DNA from 2 places in the Leptospira saintgironsiae genome. Region 2 is predicted to be linked to the other one. Evidence: riboswitches for the same ligand, from Rfam matches in the RefSeq annotation. Region 2 holds a riboswitch; the other holds the start of a gene.
The links. A riboswitch is a leader RNA that binds a small molecule or an ion and turns the genes downstream of it on or off. The one in region 2 is predicted to bind cobalamin.

Region 1 (5,260 bases), on a different contig from region 2:
CTGACTGCTGCTTTCGCCGCAGCAGCTGAACAAGCTCCTGTAGTGAATCCTTCTCTTAGTTCTTTGGTTGCCATTTGAACTTATCCGAGACTTACAGCTTGCGATGGATTTCTTTGGGTATTAAAGAATGCTTCCATTCCGATCCTGGACTCTAAGGTTCCTAAACGAACTAGTTCGGATCTTACTTCTCTTAAGATGTTTCCGTCTCCGCTTAAGAATGCGTTCTCCGGAACTGTACAATCCCCCAAGATCGATTTAAAGATTTCTAATGCACTTGAGATCCTATTTGGATCTGAAATGGACGGGATCTGAAATATAGTCGGAAAATTAGAAATTTCTGAGAGTATTTCCCTTAGTTTATTTTCAGAAAGAAAATCTTCTTCTTTTGTTTTGAGCCAAACTGTTATTGTGCTGTCTAAACGACCCGAGAATTTTTTGGAAAGAAGAAGTCCTGCAAGAGTAGTGATGCCTGTGTCCGTTGCAAGAACGAGAGAGAAACCTGGAGAAGGCCATGTAGGATCTCCTACAAATTTTCCCCAAGGACCAGAATATTCCAATTCTTCTCCTAATTTTAATTCAGGTAGAATGCTGGATGCTTTTCCGGTCCCTAAACGTTTTACACAAATTTGAAAAGAATTCGTTTTGGAATCGGAAGACAAAATAGAATAAGCCCTTTTGATAGGCTTCCCCTCATTATCGTTTCCGACATTAAGTATAACGTATTGTCCTCCTACAAACTCGAAAGGAAAACCATCCGATCTTTCGAATTGATATAGATCCGAGGAAAGGTTTAAATTTTCCTTATGTATTAACTTAAGAAGTTTTTGGCTCAATGTTCCTCCTAAGAAGGGTAGATCTCATGCACGAAATCATGCATCTCTTCTAAATCTAGATATAAGGTTTGGAATGATTTGGCGGAATTTTTGAGATCCAATTCTACTTTTTTTGTAAGTATCAATAGAGAAGTGTAATATCCCGATTTAGGATCTCCGGCAGGAAGTTTTGAGATTGTTTGTTCTAAATCTACTAAACTTGCTTCAAAAAATTTGATGAGATCATCGAAATTATTTGCAGTTGTCAACGACTGGATCGGCCCGGGAGAAGAGAGTGCTTCGGTTCCTATTTCATTTTTTTCATGTTGGATGACTGATTCGTCCTTGATACCAAGAACATTCATCATTCCTAATCTTAAAGCTGCAATTTCATGACATGCCATATTATATTCCTATTGCATAATATTATCTACTAAACGAGAAACGAGTCTATCTTGCAGTAGATGTTCTGAAACCAGATCGTCCGCATCTTCTACACTTACTTTTTGGTACCAAACTCCATCTGGATAAACTACAACTACCGGACCTTCTCCGCATCTTCCCATGCAGGAAGAGCGAGAAATTTTGAAATCTAAATGCCTTCCTTGTAATTTTAAGATGGATCTCATCCGTGCGACTAATGCAGAACTTCCTTTGCTTGCGCAGTCTATATTCTCACAAACAAATATATGTTTTTGTAAATTACGATGAGGGAATAGATGAGGAGCAGCTTGGTTATGAGTTTCCAGATGACGGATACTCCAAAGAAGAGCTTTTAATCCTCCCACTTTTTTAGAAAGGCCAGGAAGTTGTGCTCTGTATTCGCAGGTATCACAAGGAAGAGAAAATTTTCCAGAGATACAATCTTGTATCCTTTCATTCATGACTGAGAAAAGTTCTGGATCAGGTCCAAGGTAAGAGGTAAGTTCTGTTTTGATCCAAGGAAATTTTTCAGAGAAGTTTTGTACTAAAGAGGAAATTTTTTGGATCAATTTTCCTCCAAATAAAAAGTAGGGGACCACCAGAAGTTTTTCCGGTCTCAACTTAGAGGCCATCTCTAAGGTTTCGGGAAGAAGAGGGCTGGTGATCCCTATAAACGAAGGAAGAACAAAGGAGAAATGATTTCCTTCTTGGAATAAACGAACTGTTTTATAAAAGTCACCATTCGCATCCGGATCGGAAGAACCTCTGTTTACAATGATCACTCCGGTTTTGGAAGATTGTTCTTTGTTTAGAGGTAAAAATTCTTCAGCACGTTTTCTGAGTAAGGATACCATCTTAGAATGGATACCTAAACTATTTGTTATCTTAAAAGAATGATCCGGAAATTCGGATTTGATCCTATCAAGAACGATTGGAATATCATTTTTTATATGACCGGAAGTATATAGAAAAAGAGGGAATATTATAATATTAGAATATTCTTCTGAAATTTCTCTTAATGCAGTTTCCAGATCCGGCTTTGCAAGTTCCACATAAGCGTGAAAAATTTTCAGATCTGGGCGGGTAAGTGAATAGGCCTTAACTAGAGAAACGAATTCCAAATTGGAATTTTCTTCTCTACTCCCATGGCCTAGTACCAAAACCGCAATTTTAGGCTTCATTTGAACCCCAATACCTGCCTTGGTTTCCAAAATAGGAAAAATAAAGAAGATAATAAAAACCAGAAGATCAGATTTGTGAGTAAGGTCACATACTCGAATTTTATCCTCAATTCTTTCGGGGCAGCAAAGTCTTCCGAAATTTTAGGTACTCCAAGATAGAAAGGAAGAGCTACAAAAAATATAACTGTTATTAAGGCGAAAGACCACTTCAATAGATTATGAATTTTTAAATAAGAGAGAACTACCCTAAATCCTAAAACTCCTACTAAACTGGAACCAACGCAGATGTACCACCAAGCCTGTCTTTCAGGATAATCATATGAACCGGAGACTCTTCCTGGTAATTCAGGGGGAAGCCCCAAAAATGGGATCCCGAAAAATATTAAAAATCCACCTGTCGTAAATAAAATACTTAGGGTGATTGCTTTGTATAGGGAAGGGCCTTCTATAAATCTGCTTGGAGGGAAGAAGATTACCCAAAGTGAGACGAGGACTCCAAAAGAAATTCCTAATAAAATGGAGCCGACTAACGTTCCAAAATTTCTTTTTTGCCAAAGTTTATCATTCTCAGCTTCTTCACTAAAGTTAGATTCAGCCTTTGTATGAGAATGAGTTTTTCCATGCGTGTGAGAATGAGTATGTATATGGCTTATATTAGAATTTTCAGATACAGATTTGGATTCAAACTTCTCCGCTTCTAAAATTAACGGAAGATTCCAAACACAAACCAGGATCCCTAAAACAAGTCCAGACACCAGGCCAGAGAATATTCCGGCCCGTAATAGATCAGAAAGTCCTGATCTTAATGGCATGGGAAACCCGTAGAATGCCTTATATCATGGAATGTATCGTGCAAATACACCATTGGTTCCAGACCTACTACATAGATCGTAGAAAAAGCGAGAAACCCAGCCAAAACTAGAACGGAACCTCTAAGCCATAACTTGGCTCCGGAAAAATCCTTCGAAACGGAAATCGAGCGCATAAAAATCCCTCCTAAGAGATCTTCACCTTACAAGATATAAACGATATTAAGACACGAGAGATCGTGCCAAAGCATCGTATGAAGAAAAAAAAATTGAGTTTAGTTACGAGATTGTCTTACATCCGAGACTGGATCACGTAGCTTCAGGATTTTTGTAAGGCGTTTTCTGACTCGAGATCATCCTACTCAGCACGTCTTCCCAGGTTTAACACCCAGTGACATCTTGTGCCTTTTGTCCCTCTTACAGCGGCGGGTACCGTGACGGAATTGCACCGTCTTCCCATAGATGAGATCATCTATGTTCCTACAAAAATAGTCTGAGATTTTAGGATCTATTTTGATCCGTTTATTTGTATATCTTTTTTTAGGATGAAATTCAGAAAATATGGAAACACATTCTGATCGTGGCGACGTAAGAGAGATCGATCTAAAGAACAGAATCTAAAAGTTTGGAATGGTAACGTTGTGCGACATCGGGATGGGATCTGAATCTGCTCTTCAATAAATTTTTTCCAACTTCATAGAATAAAGGATTATTCGGATCTTGTGTAAGTCCTCTGATTTCTTTCTGTAAATGTTCCGGCAAATGTAATAAAGGAACATTCGCATCTAATCTCGCGCTATAAAAGAAACCAACCGAGATCCGATCCGTTCCGGAAGAGGGAACGAGAGCACGATGTACTGTCGCGCGTAAATAACCGTTGGAGGCCAATTCTAAAAGTTCTCCAATATTGATCACAAAGGTCCCTGGAATCGGAGGCACTTGGATCCATCCATTCTCATATTCCACTTCCAAACCTGCTTGTTCGTCTTGTAAAAGAACGGTTACAAAACCTCCATCCTTATGAGCTCCCACTCCTTGATCACTATTCGTAGATTCTCTTCCCGGGTAACGGATTACTTTCATCAATTGGTGAGCCTTTGCTCCTAAGATAGGATCAAAAACAGATGGCTCTTGGCCTAGAGCAGAAGAGAATGCATGCACCAATCGGATCGCAAGATTTGTGACTTCCTTCTGATATCTTAAAACGATTTTTTTAAATTCGGGCAGTCGATCCGGCCATTGGTTCGGTCCTTGTAAGATCGTCCAATGAGGAGAAATATCCGGATCGGAAACTGGAGAAAGTTCAGCCCCTACATCCAATTGTTCTCTCCAATCCGGAAGGCCTAAAGTTCTTTCTGCCCCGATCCTAGAATATCCTCTGAAATGAGGAGAGTGGATCATCTCGATGGATAATTTTTCCTCTATCGGTAATGCAAAAAATTCCCTGGAATTTTTAAGAAGGAGTTCGGGAAGTTCCGTATCGATCCCATGACCGGTTAAGTAGAAGAACCCAAGCTCACGGGAAACCTCTCTTAATTCTTCCAGAAAATTTTCACGCTCAGTAACTGCTCCTGAATATTTAGAAAAATCTAATATAGGCAGAGAGTTCCATTTTTTGTTTTGCATAAGGATGACTGCTAAATCTTCTTCCTCCCGGAAGTAGCGGTCAAGCCTATTTCTGTTTTAACGGATAAAAAGTCAATTTAACGGATTTGGCTATAGTTATACTTTTTGTTTTTTCTTATCCAGTCTGGACTGGGCCGCTTTTAATTCAGAATCCGTAAGCTTAATACTGAATTCAGGGAAATGCCTAAATAGGAAATATTGGAGCCAAGAATCCCAGCCAGTATATCCAATAAACTTATTGTTCGGGATCCATTTTAAGATTGCCTTTGCTACTGAATCGATCGAATGCACTCTATTCAACGCTGAACCCATTTCAATTTCCTTACTCAATTCAGGTTTATCAGTATTCTCTTTTTCTAAACCAGGAGTGTCAGTTGTAGGAGGAAGGAACAATTTTACTTTCACTCCG
Region 2 (5,260 bases):
CTAGAAGCAGTTAAGAATGCAGAACTTGCGATAAAGCCATCCACAAGGATCAAACGATTTTCTTTATAAGAAGAAAGCATCGCTCCGCATATCATTGCGATCTCGAAACCTCCAAACTTGGCAAGAACTTCAATCGGGTCTTTTGGATTTACTGGGTGTTTTGCCCTACATTCTGCTAGGATCTTTTTTTTACGTTCTAAGGATTGATCATCCAGACCTGTTCCTCTTCCGGTAAGATCTTCTGCAGACCGATCTAAAAATACGGAGGCAAGTAGTGAAGCACTGGATGTGTTTCCGATCCCCATTTCTCCAAAGCCGATCACATTACAATCTTTTGGGACTTTGGTGGTTGCGATCTCTTCACCGATACGAATTGCTTCTTCACATTCTTCTCTTGTCATTGCTGGTTCGTTTAGAATGTTTCTGGTTCCAGCTGCTATCTTTGCAGGTATGAAATCAGGATGAGATTGTTCGAAGTTTCCTGAAACTCCAGAATCTACTACTAATAGTTTGATCCCATGTTGTTTGCAGAATACATTGATCGCTGCTCCTCCATTCAAAAAGTTTAATACCATTTGGTAAGTAACTTCTTTTGGAAAGGCGGACACTCCTGAGTCAGCAAGTCCATGATCTCCTGCAAATACTAATAAATGAGGATTTGATAAAACTGGATCTATTGTGTTTTGGATCGTACCGATACGATAAGCAAGGTCTTCTAATTTTCCCAAGGCGCCTAATGGTTTAGTCTTGGTATCTATTTTATTACGTAAATGTTTGTCTAAGTCCAATTGGTGTACTTCTTTTGGGCGGATCATATTGTTTTCACTTTTAAAAATTTCAAATTATCAAACTGAAATAAGATTTTTATTTCAGTTATAGGTTAGGGAGTTACGGATTTCGCGATGACCCCGTCGATATCAGGACCTCCATCGAAACTTCCTGCAGGACTTGGAAATGTAGATTGTCCTTTCGCATTTAATAGTTTAATAAACTTAAATCCGTTCGTTTGTAGATTAGAAAGAACTGTAGAGTCGCATCCATTTGCAAATCGAGCATCTAATGATAGATCATCCAAATCGAATGAATCTCCGCCTGCATTTGCAACAAATGGGTCGGGAAAAATTTCCGCAGGAGTAAGAGGATGAGTAAGCATATTCCAAAGAACAGGATTTGCTCCTCCAAATCGGATCCAATCTGTAGGATCTAAACTCGCAGGACTCGCTGCTCCAGTATATTGAGGATTGAACCCGCAATAATTTGTTCCATCTAAGCTCACTTCTACAATTACAGGTTCTATGAAATAATTGATAGAACCTTGCTGCTGGAAACCATTCTCGAAAACGATAAAGTCAACGCCAGTACCGTTAGTTACAGTTGCTCCATTCCAAGAAAGGATCAGGAAATTATTCGGATCTGCAGAACCCATAGTATAAACATCTATACCACCTGAGTTTTGCCCTCCTCCACAAACTCCGTTGATCGCTTTTTCGGGATCTTTGTATCGGATGCTCGGATTATTACCTGGCGCGCTAACTACAGTATTTGCTAAAAGATAATCAGGATCTATAGTTCCCGGAGGACAATTTTCAGAAGTCGAAATAGAATTTTGTCCGGTCAATAATAACCCTGTTAAGTCAGTGCTGGCTCCGGAGCCGTCACAACCTATGAGAAAGAAAACAATAGACATTCCCAAAAATGCAAATTTGCTTATTTGTTTCATATGTTGTGACTCTCCTTTAAAGTTTTAGCAACTGATTATGGAATCATGTAATTCCAACCAAATCCGCCGCATCCGGAGGATTTGAAGTTAGAAGGATCAGTAGTAGTAGAGTCGCTTTTTGCTTCTGCCAAAGTATTTTTTCCGAAGACTGCTTGGCAATATTCGAAACAACGACTCGCGCTAGAAGGGCAAGAATTACTGTGAATTGCGGTCCAATCAATTCTTCCGTATTTGTTTGGATTGAAAGAATCATCTGCAGATGCGCGGTAATATAGTTTTCTATTTGCGTTATCAACTTCTACTATAGTTAACTTTTGGCCGCCTTGTTCGATCCAAGATTGAGCAGTGATAGATGCATTACCGAAAACTCCTCCATCGGATCCTCCGGTATAAAAGCCAACTTGCCAAGAACCGCCAACTTCTATGTAATTAGCTTGTACTAATGCGGTGATGATCGCGCTATTATCCGAGTCTGACTTTTCTGTTTCGAAACAAGCGGTGTTGATTAATGATAAAGCGAATAGAAGGATTATCGCTTTTGTCCTGAATTTTCTCATTTTTCTCTCCTGATTTCTGCCGGATGTCGCAGAAAAAGAAAATATAAGCAAGATAACGTTAGTCGATCATTGACCTTTTAAAGATCCGAACGATTATGTATTTGCGTTGGTTTCTTTTTCCGTTCGAGAGCCCCGACATTTTAACTTTCGGGGCCCCATCGCAGAAAGCGCGGATGCGCTAAAGAGCGAGATTTACGATACCCCCCAACCTCGAGGTTAAAGTATCGCGGGGAAGATCTGGCTTATTCCGTTTAAAACGGACATCACAGTTGCGGGTCAGCGCGGGATTTTTACCCGACTTCCTCCCTGAAAGCGTAATTCCAGGTTTTGGTTTAGCACTTCCGCTGGCAAGGGAAAAAGTATAAGGATACGAAAGTCATCTATTCCTTGCAATATCTGAATAAATCGGCGATATTCAATGTGTAAGAACCATTAGAAAGGATTCGGTACATAATTTCATATCGATGAGACATTCTATTCTGCAAAAAATTCGGGAAAGATCTTTCATAGACCGAAAATAAAAGAGAGAGTTCTAATAAAACTTTCAAAGAGGAATCCGATGAAAATTACCCGATCCACTTTTCTGAAAGCCGGAATTTTAAGTACCGCAGCTTTGTTAGGAAGTCGTAAGGGAAATTTATTCGCTCAGAATACAAACTCTGGAAAAAAAGTAATCGTACTTGGCGGTGGACTTTCTGGACTTTATTCAGCATACATCTTAGGAAAAACAGGAAGTAAAGTAACTCTTATAGAAGCCACAGATAGAGTTGGAGGAAGAGTTAGATCTATACAAGATCCTTCTGGTCATGTTGTGGATTTAGGAGCGGAATGGGTTTCTTCTGAAGATAAAACGGTTCGCAGTTTAGTTAGGGAATTAGGATTAAAATTACAATCTTCTCCTTTGGTTCCTGATCTATTTTTGGGGACTTATAAGAAGGCTGGGACCTGGGAACTTTCTACTAAATCACAGGAGATATTAAGCAAATTAGTATCACAAAATTCTAAATTAGATACTGCGCAACAACAAGCATTAGATCGAATCAGCATTTATAATTATCTAGTCTACCAAGGAGTTAGTCCAGAAGATCTAACTTTACTTGGTCATAAACTTTCTCTTCATTATGGGGATAGTATCCGAGTTCTGTCCGCTGAAAAAGTTTTAAGTGATCTTGCACAATTTCCTCAAAGAAATAGCAAGATAGAAGGTGGGATGGAAAACATTGCCAAGACCTTGGTGATGAATATAGAAAACACAGAGTTCGTTTTTTCAGATCCAGTTCTTTCTGTAGACCAAGATTCCACTGGAGTTACTGTAACTACTGCTTCTGGAAGAAAATTTAACGGTTCTACTTGTATCTGTACTTTACCTGCAAACCAAATCTCTAATGTAAAATGGAATCCAGGCCTGGACAAAGAAAAACTTCTGGCAGCATTAAGAGTTCGTTATTCTCAAATTTATAAATTATTTTTGGTACTAAAAGAATCTCCTTGGGAATCTTCTCCTTTTGCAGTTCATTCTGATGCTGCTGCTCAATTCTTATATGATGCGGGCACCAAGTCTGATACTTCAGATAAGGTTTTAGGAGTGATTGCAAATGGGGACAGATTTTCTGTATTCGATTCTGCCAACCAAGACCAAAAGGTAGAATATATTCGTCTTACTCTGGAACGTCTTGGTTTGAAGAAGGATTTACAAATCCAAAGATTCTATTTTACGGAACCTAAAAAAGATTACGTTCCGAATGGGATTGCCGAGTTTCCTCCGGGAAGTTTTGGATCGGAGATCATTCTAAGAAAACCATTTGATCGTATCTTCTTTGCGGGAGAACATACTGGAGAAATTACTGGAACAGTAGAAGCCGCCTTGAGCTCTGCGATCAAAGCGGTGAATCTGGTTTAATAAGAGAGTCATCTTAAAAGTTTATAATCGAATCTAAACTGTTCGTTTTTGCTTCGATCCAACTAGTTGCATCCAGTAGAATTTTTTCGATCCCATCCTCTGTTATCGCCCAATGAGAAAGTTTCGGATATAATTTCATTATCGAATTAGTATATTTGGATGCGATCTTTCTGCCGATCCTGGGAGGAGTTACTCTATCTTTTCCGGTTGTCGCAACAAACACAGGACACTGGACTTTTTCGAAGTTTACTCGAGTGGGTTGAGAGTAGGTTAGGAAAGGCAGGAAAGTCTGGAATGCAATTTTGCCAGACTCAGGAACGTAAGTTGGGTAGAGTTCGTTTTGTTTAGATTCGCTTAGAGTATTATAAATTCCATATGCGAATTTGTTCTTACTTAAGAGATTCGTTCTCTTCCAAAAAAGAGGAGTTCTTAGAATGTCCCAAATTGTTTTTAGGCCCGTCCAGGAAAGCCCACTAATTTGTTTGGGTTGTACTGGAGTGATTAATATCAAAGCCTTTGCATTGACTCGGGTGGCCAGAAGTTGTGCGAGCAGCCCTCCTAACGAATGGCCTAATAATATAGGTTCTTTCCAACCTAATTGGTTCAATGTATTCTCTAAAAAATCTAAGTAATCCGAAATTCCTAATTTGGAAAGCTTTTGTAAATCTACCCCTGGCTCATGCATCGGTAGGTCAATGGATTTGCAAATATAACCTTCCTTCTCTAAAAATTCATGTACTTGCGATAAATGTATTCCTCTGCACCACATTCCGTGGATGAGAAGTATGTTTCCTTTCGTTTGCATTTTCTTTCTCCTAAGAAAGAAATATAGCTTGGAAGTGAAGTAGTGACGACCCGATTCTTGCGATGTGAATCTGTTTTTGTATTATGGGGAAAAGCCTGAGTTCTCTAAAATGAAAAACCCGAATATCATTCTATCTCTAAAATAATATCCGGGTCTTATGCAGAAAAGAAAACTGTTATGAATTAGTCTTCGATAACGCTCATTGCGTATTCAGAGATTGCATCCCTTCTTTGTTCTGCAAAATCTTTGTGGAACCAAAGGTTCTGTATCTTAGAAGC

Region 1: another riboswitch for cobalamin. It lies ahead of CH362_RS08155 (CbtB domain-containing protein); the one in region 2 lies ahead of CH362_RS02580 (hypothetical protein).

What each region holds. Positions count from the first base shown of each region.
Region 1 is NZ_NPDR01000003.1:116,505-121,764, forward strand. It holds gene CH362_RS08130 (cobalt-precorrin-5B (C(1))-methyltransferase) at 1-74, opposite strand, end outside; gene CH362_RS08135 (FAD-dependent oxidoreductase) at 81-833, opposite strand; gene CH362_RS08140 (DUF3209 family protein) at 842-1,216, opposite strand; gene CH362_RS08145 (CbiX/SirB N-terminal domain-containing protein) at 1,226-2,416, opposite strand; gene CH362_RS08150 (CbtA family protein) at 2,413-3,228, opposite strand; gene CH362_RS08155 (CbtB domain-containing protein) at 3,219-3,401, opposite strand; cobalamin riboswitch at 3,542-3,724, opposite strand; gene CH362_RS08160 (isopenicillin N synthase family dioxygenase) at 3,829-4,851, opposite strand; gene CH362_RS08165 (SDR family NAD(P)-dependent oxidoreductase) at 4,948-5,260, opposite strand, start outside.
Region 2 is NZ_NPDR01000001.1:560,984-566,243, forward strand. It holds gene cobT (nicotinate-nucleotide--dimethylbenzimidazole phosphoribosyltransferase) at 1-815, opposite strand, end outside; gene CH362_RS02575 (LIC_13355 family lipoprotein) at 881-1,720, opposite strand; gene CH362_RS02580 (hypothetical protein) at 1,756-2,277, opposite strand; adenosylcobalamin (AdoCbl) riboswitch at 2,471-2,597, opposite strand; gene CH362_RS02585 (flavin monoamine oxidase family protein) at 2,837-4,177, shown strand; gene CH362_RS02590 (alpha/beta fold hydrolase) at 4,191-4,982, opposite strand; gene CH362_RS02595 (toprim domain-containing protein) at 5,165-5,260, opposite strand, start outside.